2 regions of the Pseudoalteromonas sp. SWYJZ19 genome follow, and region 2 is predicted to be linked to the other one. Evidence: riboswitches for the same ligand, from Rfam matches in the RefSeq annotation. Region 2 holds a riboswitch; the other holds the start of a gene.
The links. A riboswitch is a leader RNA that binds a small molecule or an ion and turns the genes downstream of it on or off. The one in region 2 is predicted to bind lysine.
Positions count from the first base shown of each region.

Region 1: it holds a riboswitch for lysine, as region 2 does, so the genes downstream of both, lysC (lysine-sensitive aspartokinase 3) here and dapA (4-hydroxy-tetrahydrodipicolinate synthase) in region 2, are expected to answer to the same signal.

Region 1 is NZ_JADYXI010000016.1:53,269-61,129, reverse strand. Features, by position in the region: gene I6F45_RS15370 (sodium-dependent transporter) at 1-1,089, opposite strand, end outside; gene I6F45_RS15365 (4'-phosphopantetheinyl transferase family protein) at 1,231-1,989, shown strand; gene lysC (lysine-sensitive aspartokinase 3) at 2,078-3,481, opposite strand; lysine riboswitch at 3,557-3,729, opposite strand; gene nhaD (sodium:proton antiporter NhaD) at 3,831-5,078, opposite strand; gene I6F45_RS15350 (hypothetical protein) at 5,301-6,572, shown strand; gene I6F45_RS15345 (condensin complex protein MksE) at 6,576-7,124, shown strand; gene I6F45_RS15340 (ATPase) at 7,121-7,861, shown strand, end outside.
Region 2 is NZ_JADYXI010000012.1:42,483-50,343, forward strand. Features, by position in the region: gene I6F45_RS12890 (PLP-dependent decarboxylase) at 1-1,015, opposite strand, end outside; gene I6F45_RS12895 (2,3,4,5-tetrahydropyridine-2,6-dicarboxylate N-succinyltransferase) at 1,015-1,755, opposite strand; gene dapA (4-hydroxy-tetrahydrodipicolinate synthase) at 1,771-2,655, opposite strand; lysine riboswitch at 2,846-3,046, opposite strand; gene I6F45_RS12905 (DNA-3-methyladenine glycosylase I) at 3,239-3,934, shown strand; gene I6F45_RS12910 (protein adenylyltransferase SelO) at 3,946-5,355, shown strand; gene I6F45_RS12915 (OmpA family protein) at 5,752-6,813, shown strand; gene acnB (bifunctional aconitate hydratase 2/2-methylisocitrate dehydratase) at 7,106-7,861, shown strand, end outside.

The DNA.
Region 1 (7,861 bases), on a different contig from region 2:
TGCACACACAAGTACAACGGCGCTAACTGCCCATGTTGCTTTGGTGCGGCTAACGTTATGGTTTTCGACTAAAAACGCGACCGGAATTTCGGTGGTCGATATAGTTGACGTAACCGATGCGATAGACATTAATACAAAAAACAATAAACCGACTAATAAGCCAATTTCGCCCATAGTGCTAAATAGCGCAGGTAAAATAGCAAAAATAAGTTGCCCTTCGCCAATAAGCTTTCCGCCACTAAATACTTCAACACCGTTGTGCTGCGCAACATAAATAGCAGGAATAATAAGTAACCCCGCTAAAAACGCCACACTGGTATCAAGTAAAGCAACACCTGCGGTGAGCTTTGGTAAATTAGCATCTGGTTGTAAGTACGAGCCGTAAATCATCATACAGCCTACACCTAGTGAGAGCGAAAAGAACGCTTGCCCCATTGCGGCAATAATTAAATTAGGGTCGAGTATTTGGCTAAAATCAGGAATTAAATACGCGGCAAAGCCTTCGCTTGCGCCATCAAGTGTTGCAATATAGGCAATTAAACCAACAAGCAATACGAGCAACAGTGGCATTAAACGGCGCGACCAGGTTTCGATTCCCGATTTAACACCTTTTAAAATAATACTGGCAGTTAAAATAAGCATAAGCGGCGTAAATACAAAATTACGCAGCACTGAGTCGCTATGTAAAAACTCGCTTGCGCCTGTAAACCCAAAAAAGGTTGTTATGGGTTCAATAGCGTACGAGAGCATCCACCCTGCTACTATTGAGTAAAAACTTAGCATAACAACTGCGCCCGCAAGGCCTATATAACCTGCTGCAGCACCAACCTTACGGTTAGTGTTTTGCCATGCATCGCCCAATGCTTTTACCGGGTTAGCTTGTGCTTTGTGACCTAAATAAAGTTCGGTATACAGCGCAGGAAGCGCAAGCAAAAATATAACAATAAAGTAAACCAGTAAAAATGCACCGCCACCATGGTTGGCCGCTTGCGTAGGAAAACCCCAAATATTACCCAAACCCACTGCTGCGCCAGCAGCGGCTAAAACAAAACCAAGTCGGCTTTGAAACCCATCACGCACTTGTGCCATACATCTACAAATCTGTTATTATTTTGATTATTGTGAATTAAACCATATTTCATGCCAGCTGAGTAATAAAATTGTACCCAGCCTTTATTAGTGGCACTAACCGCTCACAATATCAGCGACTTCTTTTGCTTTAGGGCTTTTATGACTGAACACTATTTTAAAAACACCTTGAGTATTACTTCAACTCAATTGGCAAATTTGTCTTTAGCGAGTAACAGTATTTTATTATTTAATGCTAAAACACTTGAGCTTAGTGACTTTAATTTGCCCGATTGCTTAAGCCTATTTGAGTTAACCATTATAAACCGTCGCAAAAGCCCTCAAGCTAAGCAAGAGTATTTAGCGACGCGGTTATTGTTAAAACACCTTATTAAAATAACGCAGCCGCAACATGCGCACGTAGCCCTTAATAAAATGAGTACAGAATTTGACGAGGAAAGCTCAAAGCTGCAAATACATGTGAGTAGTGATGTTATTAATACCTGTATTTCGCATTCGCATGGTTTAGTTGGGGTCGCGCTAAATTTTGATAAAAGCGAGTTTGGTTTTGATATTGAAAAAATAAGCCTAAAGCGCCCGTTTGAAAAGCTCGCTAAGCATTTTTATCATCAAGATGAAATTTCACTTATTACCGAGCCCACTAATACCCAAGCCCAAGCAGATACGTTTTTTAGAATTTGGACATTAAAAGAGTCACTTGCTAAAGCCACCAGCCGCCCTATTGCAAAACTACTTAGCCCCAATGTGTTTGACGAATTAAATAGTGCAAAGCTGAGTGCTAGCAGTAATCGCGTTACTGTAGTTGATAGCAGTGACAGCAATGTTTGTTTTGATGTAAGTGTGGTGCATAAAAAAAGCACCGACTGGCGATGCTTTTTATTGACCGACTTTGTTAAGTAATTTTGTTAAGTAACTTTATTAACTGATTTTACTAGGTAACTTTAATAAATCGCTTTCCTGAATAACCGCTTCTTAATAGTAAAATTATTTAAGCAGCAAAATCGTTTTCTAATAAACGGCTATGAATAGACTGTACTACGTTATCTGACTCAGTTTGCTCTACTAAAAAGCACAGGTTGTGCTTACTAGCACCGTGGCAAATTAGTCGAATGTTAAAGTCTTTTAGTACACTCATTAAGTTCATTTCGTGTTGGCGTAATTGAATCTCAGAGCCAATAAGTGCCACCAATGTTAGGTTGTTTTCTACCGAAACATGGCAAAATTCTGCAAGCTTATCTAGGCATTCTTGATCGAGCTCTGGGCGCGAGGCGTTTTGCGCGTTATCAAGGGTTATAGCTACGCTGATTTCTGATGTGGTTACCAAATCGACCGATATATTGTATTCACTTAATAGTGTAAATACGCGTGCTAAAAAGCCGCTTGCTAGTAGCATTTCTGGGCTTTTAAGCGTAAGCAATATTTGGTTTTTACGTTGCGTTACTGCGCGTATACCTGGTTGCTGCGACTTTTCGCGCTCAATCCACGTACCGCCACGCTCAGGCTCGCGACTAGAACCCACAAATACGTTAATGTGACTACGGCTTGCTGGTAAAATAGTTGCTGGGTGTAATACTTTTGCGCCAAAGGTCGCCATTTCGGCGGCTTCGTCAAAACTTAAACGTGCAATAGGCGTCGCTTTTGCGCACAAACGCGGGTCGGTGCTAAAAATGCCCACTACGTCGGTCCAAATATGCACACTTTTAGCATTAATTGCTTCAGCTAAAAGTGCAGCGCTGTAGTCTGAACCACCACGTCCAAGCGTTGTTGTTTGGCCATATTCGTCGCTGCCAACAAAGCCCTGAGTCACAATTACTTGAGTGTCTAATAACGGGATTAAATGTTCTTTAGCGGCTTGCGCTGTGGCTGCAACATTGGGCGTTGCTTTGCTAAATTGGCTGTCGGTTTTAAGCACCTTGCGTACATCAAATCGATCGGCGTTTAAGCCATTTAAACGCAGCACCTGAGCAAACAAATACGACGATAAACGCTCACCAAAGCTAAGTAGCTCATCGTGTTGTTTATCGGTTATTAGTGACTCTTGAGCCAATGTTTGAAATGCTTTTAGAGTTTCGTTAAAGCCAACTGCTAAATCGGCATCAAGCGATAACTCATCTAAAATAGTTTGTTGAATAGCAAGCACACCGTTTATGTGCTCTTGGCGCTCACTTGAGGTAATACTTGATTTACACAGTGCAACTAAGTGGTTAGTTACGCCGGCGCTAGCGCTCACGGCAACAATACGTACGCTTTTATCTGCAACAATAATTTCGCTACAGCGACTCATCGCTTCAAAATTTGCAACACTTGTTCCGCCAAATTTGGCAACGATGTAATCTGACTTTGCGCTTAACTCTGTTTGAGGCACTGTTTGTGGCGCTGATTGGGTAGTCATTTAGTCTCCTTTCGCGATATCCAAATCGCAATAAAACAAGAAGAACTTGGCAAAGGAATGCTTGAAGATAAGTCCACTGCCAGAAGCTCTCCACCTATATTGGTGACAGTTTTGAGGATTCAGCCCCATAAACCGAAAAATAATGACGACGTACCATTATTTTCCTCGGCGAGTACTTCCCTCCTTAATGATCATCGGCTTTCGTCGCCTAACATTAAGTACCTAAGTATCGCACCTCTTCTGAATGCTTTATTAACCAGTGGCTAATAAAACAAAACCCCACTAAGTAGCGGGGCTTTGAAAGTTATCGTTTAGACGTCTAGCTGTCAAGCATTTAATAATTTATGAGTTAAATAAAACTGCCCATGTAATAAGAGCCTGCATATCCAACCGTGTAACAAATTAATAAATGCAGCGATAAACGCAAGTAGCTCATAAAGGTAAGCGCTTTAACTTTACTCATGGCAATAATACCCGCAGCAGAGCCAATGATAAGCATTGAACCGCCCACGCCCGTTGCATAAGTAAACGACAACCAATGTTGTTGACTCATTACTATATCGGCTTTTAATAATGCAGCAGTAAGTGGTACGTTATCGACCCCTGCTGATAATATGCCCATTAAGTAGTTTGCGTACTCTGGCGCCATTACCGTGTATAGGTCGGTAAATTTACTCAACATGCCAATTTCTTTTAATGCACCTACAAGTAAAAGTACACCTACAAAAAACAATAATGTGTCGTATTCTATATCGCGAACAAAATCGATTATGTCTTTGTTAATGTCTTTTTTACGCATTAAAAATTGCGCCACTAAAAACATAACTGATAAGCCAAACAAAAAGGTGAGTAAAGGCGGTACGCTGTAAATTACGCTAAGCGTAAGTGTGCTCACTACGGTAGATAAAAATATAACAGCAATGGTAATGTCGGTTTTTTCAATGCGGGTTTTACCCGCACCGGCAAATTCAACTCGCCCTTTCATACCGATAGACAGTAGCGCAGCTAACAGCATAACGCTTGCAAGTGCTGGCGCTATAAGCAGCAATAAATGAGCTATGGTTACTTTGCCATCTAAAAATATCATCAGTGTGGTTACGTCACCGGTTATTAACGATACCCCGCCTGAGTTAACCCCAAACACAATAAGCGTGGCGTATTTAATGAGTTTTTTAGGTTCAAGTTTTAACGACATAACAACCGCAAGCGATATAAGCGTGGCTGTTACGTTGTCTGAAATCGACGAAAACAAGAATGCAAAACCACCCACCAAAAACATCAGCTTTTTTTCGCTAATACTTTTTGGCATAACACGGTGCACAATATTTTCTATAAACCCCTTTGAATTTAAATACGCGACAAAGGTCATTGCAGCCATTAAAAATAACCATAGAGAGGCAATTTCTAAAATATTTTCGTTTAGGAGGTGTTGAATCGTATCGGGGCTTTGCCCGTGAAGAGGGTATATAAAAAGAAGAATCCAGCAAAGCGTACCAAAAAACAGCGTGGTTTTAGCTTTATTAACATGGATTATATCTTCTATAACGATCAGTAAAAATGCAATCGCTATCAGGGTTAGAATAATCGAGGAAACCATGGTAGTTAAACAACCTTTGATATAGTTTTAAAGAACACACAAATAACGTTCCATTTCATGTGCCTATTTTCGGCGCGAATTTTAGCACTGCCTCTATGCAAAAACTATTATTAAATGGTCTTAAAAACGAATACTATATACAGACAAGGTTAATTAAAAATACGTAATAATGAGTATGAACAGAATACTCAATAATAAAATACTAGGATGTTGTAACCTCTTATGATCCCAGCTAAAAAGCTACTAAACACCATAACCGAACATTGGGGTGTATTAGAGCTATTATTTAAACGTTTTAAAATGGCTGACTTTAGCCTGAAAGACGTACAAAACGCCATTAAACAAAAACAGCCTACATGGTCAAACGAGCGTATTTATAAAGAAACAAATCGTTTGTTAAACCAAGATATTTTAATTCCACTGGCTAAATCATCGCAGCTTGAAATAAATCGTGCCATTGCCGACTTTGCTACGTTTTTACTGCAAGAAGAACATTTAGGCTTAGCGCAAGAAATTAGCGTATTAGTCGACGACCTTGCACGTTTAGGTAATCGCCTAGATAACGCTGGCGAAATAGAAGACTTTGACGATTTACGCCGCTATAGCCGTATTATGGATGATCGGGTGCGTAAAATAATGAAGCTCTATGCGCACAACGAAAACGCCATTTTAAATATTGTTGAACAAGCTAAATCTAATAATGCGGTGCAATCGCTGCAAAAGCGTTATAAAGCGGTAATAGAAGCCTTTGACGAATACATAGAGCCAATGCTTGAAATGGTTGATATTCGTGGTGAGTTTCATGCATGTTTTACCCTCATTGAAGAGCAAATAAGTAAACAAATACTGCACATTGAGCGCTCAGGTAAAGCCTACAACGACAAACGCATGCTGGAGCAATTACGTACACGCATACTCGAAATGCATTTAGTGGGTAGAGAAAGCTTACGTAAAAGTGCCGATATGCTTATGCCGCTGCGCGAAGAGTTACGCCGTAATAACTTAATTACTCGCCAAGCAGCCAAAGTACTTGGGCTTGTGCGTAAAAATGGCGTAGACAACATGTTAAGTGCTGTGCAGCCACATTTTGTAAGCGACGCACAGCGATATTCGCTTGGTCAGCAACGCCATATTGTGGCTTACATGGCAAGCTTGGTTGAATTTGAACACGAAGAATACCAATTGCCTGACCAGCAAGACGTGCCTGCATTTGTTACGCCTAATATTCCTGACTACAACGATGTTAAAACCAGCTTTGCTAAGCGCTTTAATAAAAAACGCAAAAAACCGCAGCCCTTGCTGCAATTTTTAGACGAAAGCTACCCAGATCTCGATGCCGACGAAATGCTATTTTTGTATCAAAAATTAGTCAGCGACAGCGATATTAAAATAATTCAAAGCGATGAAAAAGCCCGCGTAAAAATTGCCGGTCAGCACTTTTCTTTATATCCATTTAATTCAGAGCCTCAGCCAGATTCAAAGGCAGGTAAATAAACCATGACACACATAAACTTAGACGAGCTAACCCATCTACAAACCATTAATAAAAAATTAGTAGCGGGTTATCACATTTGCGAGCAAGACAACGTAATGTGGCAAGAGCTTGACCAACACATAGAAGACTACACCGCCCTATTTACAGCCCTAGGTAACGATTTAAAACGCGACAGCCGTGGATTTTATTATTTTGGTAGCGACGAAAGCACACCAAATATGGGCAAGATATCTCGCGCTATCGCGCTCACTATTTACATTTTAATTGAACACTACGCCAATACGGGTAAAGACCCAATGCGCGCATTGTTTGACGACGTAAACGATTTAGAGCTTATGCAAACGCTGGTGCAAATTAACAAACACTTGTTTGATCAGCTTGAGATATTTTCGGGATCTGATTTACGTAAAGATGTTTACCTGCGCATGGTGCGCTTAGGTTTAGCCCGCGAAGTAGAAGGCGGCTTTATGCTACAAGCGCCAATTCACCGCTACATAGATGCACTCATGGAAGTAAACGAAGAAACCTATATTACAGAGGACGAGGAATGAAAAATCTATACGGACTAAGTAAACTCGCCCTACTTAACACCGCAGGCTATGCAAAATGTGTGATCCCGCTTGATAAAAGCAGCTCTATTTGCGCGCCCAATAACACAGGTAAAAGCTCGGTTATTAACGCCCTGCAGTTTCCGCTTATTAACGATTTACGCTTAACAGAATGGGACGGACACGATTTAGATGAAACCCGAAAGTTTTATTTTTCATCCGATCAGTCGTACATTTTACTAGAAGCTAACTTGCCTCATGGCTCGGTAGTAATAGGCGTTGCGGGACTTGGTAAAATTGCCGGTTACGCGCATCAGTACTTTTGTTATCAAGGAAAGCTTGATTTAGAGCAGTACACGCAAGGTAAAACTATTATTAAATTTACCAAGCTGTTCAACCATTTAAAATCGCTTAATTACAATCCTATTGAGCTTAAAGCACAAGAGCTCAACGCGCTATTGACTGGCGGCGCAACGCCTTTTGACGGCGACATAAACCTAAAAATGATCCCGCTTAATAATGTGCAAGACTCTTCTATTTATAAAGAAATATTTAGACGTATTCTTAACTTACACAAATTAGGCGCAAGCGACGTAAAACGCTTTATGCTACGCGTGTTTGAACGCCATATGTCGAACTCTAAGGTCGACTTTTATGAAGTATGGCGCCGCTCGTTTGATAAAGTAAATCGCTCAAAACGCGAACTAAAAGCCCTTGAGTCAATGCAAGAGCCAATAGCC
Region 2 (7,861 bases):
AGCAATCAAGCGCTGTACAAAGTGGGCCGTATAAAGTGACCGCTTGAGTTTTAGCACTGGATTCACGCAGTAACGCAGCAGGAAAATCTTGGCTGGTAACAGCAGGGCGTAATAAATGATTTATGCCACCGCTCAAAATAACCTGTTCTTGGTTATAGTTTTGTTTGCGCTCTACCACTGGGTTTGCGTAATGACCACATTCGCCTACGGCATAACGGCCAAGCTCCATCCATAACTCTTCTACACCCGCATCATGCTTTATTTTAGCGAGAGCAGCTATTAAGTCATCCCAATCAAGCGTTGCTTCATTTTGTGTATAAGGAATGCCTAAACCACCGCCTAAATCTAAAATTTTAAGGCTAATATTTAAATCGTTGGCAAGTTGGCTAAGGGGGGCAATCATTTGTGACCACAAGTCGCTTAGCTTTTGTGTGCTAAGCATGTTGCCCCACTGAAAAATATGCAAACCATCAAAACTAAGAGCTGAATAATCAGATATATTTAAAGCTTGCCACTCATTACAACCCAAACCAAACGGCGTAAGGCTGTCGCCGCCCAGTGGATTTTTTTCACCTTCAGGCCAGCGTAATTGCACTCGCAGTAACACTTGTAACTGCGTATTTTGCAGTTGCGCTTGTTGGTTTAACCAACGTACTTGATTGAGGCTTTCGGCTACGAATATACGTACTCCGCGCTCAATAAAGTGTTTAATTTGTTTAGGGCTTTTTGCAGGCCCTGTGTTGAGCACGCGCTGTGAGCTAATACCTTGTGCTAGCACTTGCTCAAGCTCACCTTTACTTGCTACGTCAAAATTAAAGCCAGCACTGTCTAAGCTTTGAATAATTTTAGACAGTGGATTTGCTTTTACCGCGTACCACAGTTTTACATCGGTTTGCGCAACTAAACGTGCAAGATGCGTGTTTAGTTGATCTAGGTCGTAAACAAAAAAAGGTGTATCAAGTTGTTGTGTAATTGTATTTACAGCGGTTTTGATAGGCGTGCTCAAAAAGCTCATTATCGTAAAACCTCTTCTAGCAATAACGATGCATCGCTTTTCTCGTCGCGGTATTTAACAATTAACGCACACGACATGCTTAAGCCTTGCTCGCGCGCCCACTCGTTTGACGCAGGGCGAGAGCCTGGTATTACGATCGCGAATTCTGGGATTGGCTCGCCTTTATCGAGTTGGCGCTCGTTTACGCAGTCGTATACCGGAATAGTTGCTGATAAACGCACGCCTGGGGCAAGTACTGCGCCTTTTTTAATGACTACGCCTTCAACAATAATACAGCCAGCGCCAATAAAGGCGTCGTCTTCTACAACTACTGGGCTTGCACCAATTGGCTCAAGTACACCACCAAGCTGCACTGCAGCACTTAAATGTACGTTTTTACCTACTTGTGCACACGAGCCAACTAATGCGTGGCTATCTACCATTGTGCCTTCGTCGATGTATGCACCAATGTTTACATACGCTGGTGGCATAATAATCGTGCCTTTAGCAACATAAGCACCACGGCGAACACTAGAGCCACCCGGCACCATACGTACGCCATCGTCAGTACTAAATTCTTGCGGAGCTAAGTTATGTTTATCAACAAAACCACCTGCAAACTCAGTATTAGTGCCATTTTTGAAGGCATCCAAAATGCCTTGTTTTACTTCTACGTTAGCTTGCCATTGGCCGCTTTCGTTTTGTGATGCTGCGCGTACTGCGCCCGATTCTAAATTATTTAATAGTTCTAACCAGCTCATTATAAAAACCTGTATTTAATGCCAAGATAAAATGGTGTTGTTTGCAGTTGTGATGCAATCGGTTTGAGTTAACTCAAGGTGTGTTAAAGGTGGACGAAGTTGCGGGCTGCTTAAGCGACCTTGCAAATGCATCAATACCTTTACGGGAATAGGGTTTGCAACAGCAAATAGGCTATTAATAGCGCTTGACCACTGGGCAAATAAATTAGGGTGTTGACCACTTAAGCTGCGTTTAACAAACTCGTGAGTTTGTGCGGGCCATGCATTTGCAGCTACCGACACCAAACCTTTTGCGCCAGCTTGAGCAAAATAAGGCATTAGCGCATCGTCGCCACTAAAAATAGCTAAATTAGGCGCAGCTTGGCGATAAGCTTCAAACTGAGCAATGCTGCCGCTCGCTTCTTTTAACGCCCATAAATTTTTATTATTTTGTAAGTTTTGAATTGTTGCCGTTGGAATGCTAATAGCACTTCGACCGGGTACGTTATAAAGCATACACGGGTGAACACTTGCATTAAGTAGGCTTTCAAACCAATGGGTTTGACCTATAGCACCGGGTTTTGCATAAAGCGGCGAGCCAAGTAAAAAGCTATGAATAGGTAGTGTATTACAGTAGTTAACCCACTCAATTTGTTGCTTTAAGTTACTACCGCCCACAGCAACCATGAGTGGTACTGCTGGTTTTAGCTGGCATACGTGTTCAACAATGGCTTGTTGCTCTTTTAGCGTTAGTGCTAAACCTTCGCCCGTACTGCCAAGTAGTAAAATACCGTTATGTGCTGCTTCTTGATCGCTAACCAGTTTAGTTAACGTGTTGTAGTCAACATCGCCATGTTGATCAAATGGCGTTACGAGCGCGGTCCACAATGAGTAGTCGTTTAAATTGAAGTTGTTGATCATCTCTCACGAACTTATAATTTGTACCAACTTTATTAAAAACGTGATCATTTTAGCGATAACTAATTTAATGCAATTGATATTATTCGAAGAGTTAAAAAGCTTTATGGAAGGAGCCGCATTAACGTCGTTCGAACTAATAATTCGAAGAGCGAATGGGCTTAAAATAATAGGGCGCACGGCCTTAATATTTAAGACCAGAAGCTCTCCACCAAACTAATAAGCTGCTTTTTATAAGCAGCTATTGGTGACAGTCGCTAGGGTTCAACCTAGTCGCCCGAAATAAACACCTCGCAAAAGTGGTTACTTCTCGGCGTTAATCCCCCTCACGTATGCTCACTGGAGTTTGCGCTCCTAACATACGCTACCTGAATAACGCACCTCTTCTAGCCCTTTACACCTGTTTGTAGAGTAAAAACTTACAAACCTGTGCAATTTAAATAGGGTAATTACGGCGATTAAAGCATTTTAGCCGTCTAGGTGTCAAGCGACTAAATGCATATTCATTCATCCATAATGGGAGTGGTTACGTATTGGGTGCTTTTCTCGTACACTAGCAATATAAGTAGTGAGGTATTTAATTAGTATGGAAAAATTTAGCGATATTTATAAGCGAGCGGTAGAGCGAAAAGGCTCCGAAAAAATGCTTAAGTTATTACTTGCAAAACCGCTATCTAAAAAACAACTAAGCACGTTAAGTGACGACGATTGGCTTGAGGAATTTACTCGAAAAGTATTTCAAAGCGGCTTTTATTGGTCAGTCATTAATAATAAGTGGCCAGGCTTTAGAGAGGTTTTTTGGGATTTTAGCGTTGATAAGTTATTAATGATGCCACCTGATATGCTGGAACAAAAAGCAACGGATGAGCGAATCGTTCGTAACTATAAAAAAGTAAAAACAATTACCGAAAATGCTTACATGATCCACGAAACAGCAGAGGAACATGGCAGTTTTAGTCAGTTTGTCGCTAATTGGCCAACAGACGATATTATTGGTTTGTGGGCATATTTAAAAAAGCATGGTTCGCGTTTAGGTGGCAATACAGGCCCTTATACACTGCGAGCACTTGGTAAAGATACTTTTTTACTATCACGCGATGTAGAGAGTTACTTGCGCGCCCATAAAATTATAGATGGCGGCCTACAAACTAAAAAATCACTGAATGCAGCCCAAGCTTTTTTTAATGAAATGCAAAAGCAAAGTGGCTTAAGTATGCAAGAGTTGAGCTTAATTGTGGCCTATGGTGTAGGTGACAACCGCGTTGGTATAAGTCAGCAATAATAGGAATTACCATGAAATTAGTGCCAAGATACACAGACATTGCGGAAAACTTCGCAATTGAAGATTTTCCTGCAAGCGTTGCCTCTCCTCAGTTATTACTGTGGAATGAAAGCTTAGCAAAACAGTTTAATATTAACGTTGCTGCTGATTTGCGTGCTAGCACTTTTAGCGGTAACGAAAAACAGGCGATTCCTACAGTAGCACTTGGTTACTCTGGGCACCAATTTGGGCATTTTTCGCCGCGTTTAGGCGATGGGCGAGCACATTTATTGGGCGCTATTAATGATGATAAAAATCAGCTGTGGGATATTCAATTAAAGGGCTCTGGTGCTACTCCTTATTCTAGAGGGGGAGATGGGCGCTGTGCACTTGGTCCTGCTATTCGTGAATACGTAATGAGCGAAGCAATGCATGCACTGGGTGTTAAAACCACCCGATGTTTAGCCGTCGTTGGCAGTGGTGAAACGGTTTATCGTAATCCGCCACAAGCAGGTGCAATAGTGACTCGTTTAGCAACGAGCCATATTCGTGTTGGCTCGTTTCAATATTTAGCGACGCAAGGCGATGTTGAAGGGCTTAAAAATTTAGCTGATTTAGCTATAGAGCGTCATTATCCAGAAATAACAGATATAGGGCCACAACGCTATTTAGCCTTTTTAGGCGCTGTAATTAAAAGCCAAGTTGAATTAGTGGTTAGTTGGATGCGTGTTGGTTTTATTCATGGAGTAATGAATACCGATAATACGCTAGTAAGTGGAGAAACCATTGATTACGGCCCCTGCGCCATGATGAATAATTTTGATTTTGACACCGTGTTTAGCTCTATCGATAAACAAGGTCGTTATGCCTTTGGTAATCAACCTAATATAGCTAACTGGAACTGCGCACGCTTAGCTGAGAGCTTAATACCGCTTATTAGTGATGATGACGAGCAAGCTGTTTCGTTAATGACGCCATTTATTAATAGTTTTGCTGAGCAGTTTAATACTGAGTTTACGGCTATGTGGGAGAAAAAACTGGGCTTGAGTGCAAAAAATGCAAGCGGAAGTGAGTTAATTGCAGAGTTATTAACGCTATTAAAAGATAACCAGCTCGACTACACCAATACCTTTGATGCACTTACTGAATCCTTAAAGGGAGAAACAGTAGTACCAGAGTCGCTAATCAAATGGAGAGCTAAGTGGGTAAACTTAACTGACAATAATAGTTATGAAGTAATGAGAGCGGCAAATCCTCGTGTAATTCCTCGTAACCATATGATCGAAAAAATAATTGCAGAGTATAATGCTGCAGGGTCTAGTGAGTTACTAGAGCGCTTTATGAAAATAGTGGGAAATCCGTATTCTGATGATGAAAAGCTATCAGAGTTTCAGGCTGCACCGATAAATGATAATGATTACCAGACTTTTTGTGGTACTTAACTCTTAACTTTAAATATAACCACATGATTAAAAAGAGTCATTTTTTAATCAAACATGCGCATATATCTAGGGGAATGTTAATTCTGGTGGTATTATGCGCCGAATTAAAGCCAAGCAATGTTTCTTTGCATTTACATTTATAAGTGCATTTAATTTAATTGCTCTTACATTCCTTGCTAAGTACTAATTTACAAAAAACTACTATATTTATTTTTCAATAAAGTTTTAATTTCGCCTATAGTAAGTGGATGTGTGTTGTGACTGGGCATAGAAAAAAGTTATAAACTTTATTTTTCGTTAAGTATTGATTAACAAAGGCTCAGTTAGTCTATATAAAACTGATTGAGCTAGTATCGATTAGCTACAATTTAAAATTGTTCAAATGGGAAGAAAACAATGAAATTAAAATCACTTACAATTGCAATCGCGTTGGCTGCAACTAGCGCATCTACATTCGCTGCTGATAAAGAAGAAGGTTTCTACATTGGCGCATTTGGCGACTACTATGACGCATCTTGGAAAAACATGCGTGCTCAAGCTGGTCTTGACGTAAATGAATCAACTGGCTGGGGTGTTGAAGCCGGTTACCGTTTCAGTGATTACTGGAGCGCACGTCTTGAATATGCAGATATGGATTTTAATGCTTTTGATAAAGTTGCTGGCAACCGCAACAGTATTGATGGCGAGCGTTACGGTATTGATGCTCTTTACCATTTAAATGGTGGTCCTTTCTACGGTCTTTTCGGTATTAAAGAAATGGACGTAGTAGATGACAACACATTCTTAAATGCAGGTGTTGGTTACCAACATTTCATTACAGATGGCTTATTTGTAAATGCTGAAACAGCTGTATACCAAGGTCTTGACCGTGGTTACACAGATGTAGGCGCTAAAATTGGTATTAACTACTTATTTGGCCAAAATTCAGCTCCTGTAGAGCCAGTTAAACCAGCTCCAGAGCCTAAGGTAATTGAAGTAGCTGTAGCTCCTACAGATAGCGACAACGACAACATTCCTGATGCAGATGATAAGTGTGCTAACACGCCTATGACTGATGCAGTTGATGGCACTGGTTGTACTTTATATGAAGATAAAGAAGTAACTGTAAGCTTATTAGTGACTTTCCCTAACAATGCTTCAGCAGTATCTACTCAGTACTTAAACGATATTGAAAAAGTATCTGCATTCTTAAAAGAGTACCCAGATACAACAGTACTTTTAGAAGGTCACACTTCTTCTGTAGGTAAAGCAACTTACAACAAATGGTTATCTAAAAAACGTGCTGATGCAGTAGCTAAGCAATTAGTTTCTGATGGCATTGCTAAAGACCGTATTACTACAGTTGGTTTAGGTGAAGAGCGTCTTAAAAATGATGCAAACACTAAAGCTGCAAACGCAGAGAACCGTCGTGTAGAAGCGCATATCAAAACTATCAAAAACGTTAAAGTTTTACGTTAATTAAATAGTTTGTAATAAAAACCCAGCCAAGTGCTGGGTTTTTTTATGCCTGTAATAAATTAATATTGGTTAATGGTAATGATTCTTACTTAACAAGTATTCATGAAAATAGTTTTTACTACAACCACTATTCATAGTATTTATAATCGGTATAATCAGTTGCGTAACTGGATGGATTTTCATCTATCCATAAAAGCTTTATAATTACGCGTTAGAATACTATAAGTATTGGGTAACTTATTTGCGCTTGAAGCGCTACCGGATACTTTCACGTCACCAAGAGGGCAATATTGTGCTACAAGAATATCGTAAACACGTAGAAGAACGTGCCGCGTTAGGTATCGTACCAGCGCCATTAGATGCTCAGCAAACTGCTGATCTTATTGAATTAATCAAAACTCCACCTGCAGGTGAAGAAGAATTCATTTTAGATTTGTTCATTCAGCGTATACCAGCAGGTGTTGATGATGCTGCTTACATTAAAGCGGGCTTCTTAGCAGCTGTAGCTAAAGGTGAAACTAATTCTCCACTTGTTTCTAAAGAAAAAGCGGCAGAATTATTAGGTACAATGTTGGGCGGTTACAATATCGCACCAATGATTGACCTACTTGATGACGAAACACTTGCACCAATCGTAGTTAAAGGCCTTTCAAATACATTACTTATGTTTGATGCGTTCTACGATGTAGAAGAAAAAGCAAAAGCAGGTAATACATTCGCTAAGCAAATTATTGAGTCTTGGGCAAATGCAGAATGGTTTACTAATAAACCAGCTGTTGCTGAAAAGATTTCAGTTACTGTATTTAAAGTAACTGGCGAAACAAATACTGATGACTTGTCTCCTGCACCAGATGCATGGTCTCGTCCAGATATCCCACTTCATGCTTTAGCAATGCTAAAAATTGAACGCGATGGTATTACACCTGATAAAGCGGGCGAAGTAGGTCCAATTACTCAGATTGAAGAATTAAAAACTAAAGGTTTACCACTTGCTTACGTAGGTGATGTTGTTGGTACGGGTTCTTCTCGTAAGTCTGCAACTAACTCT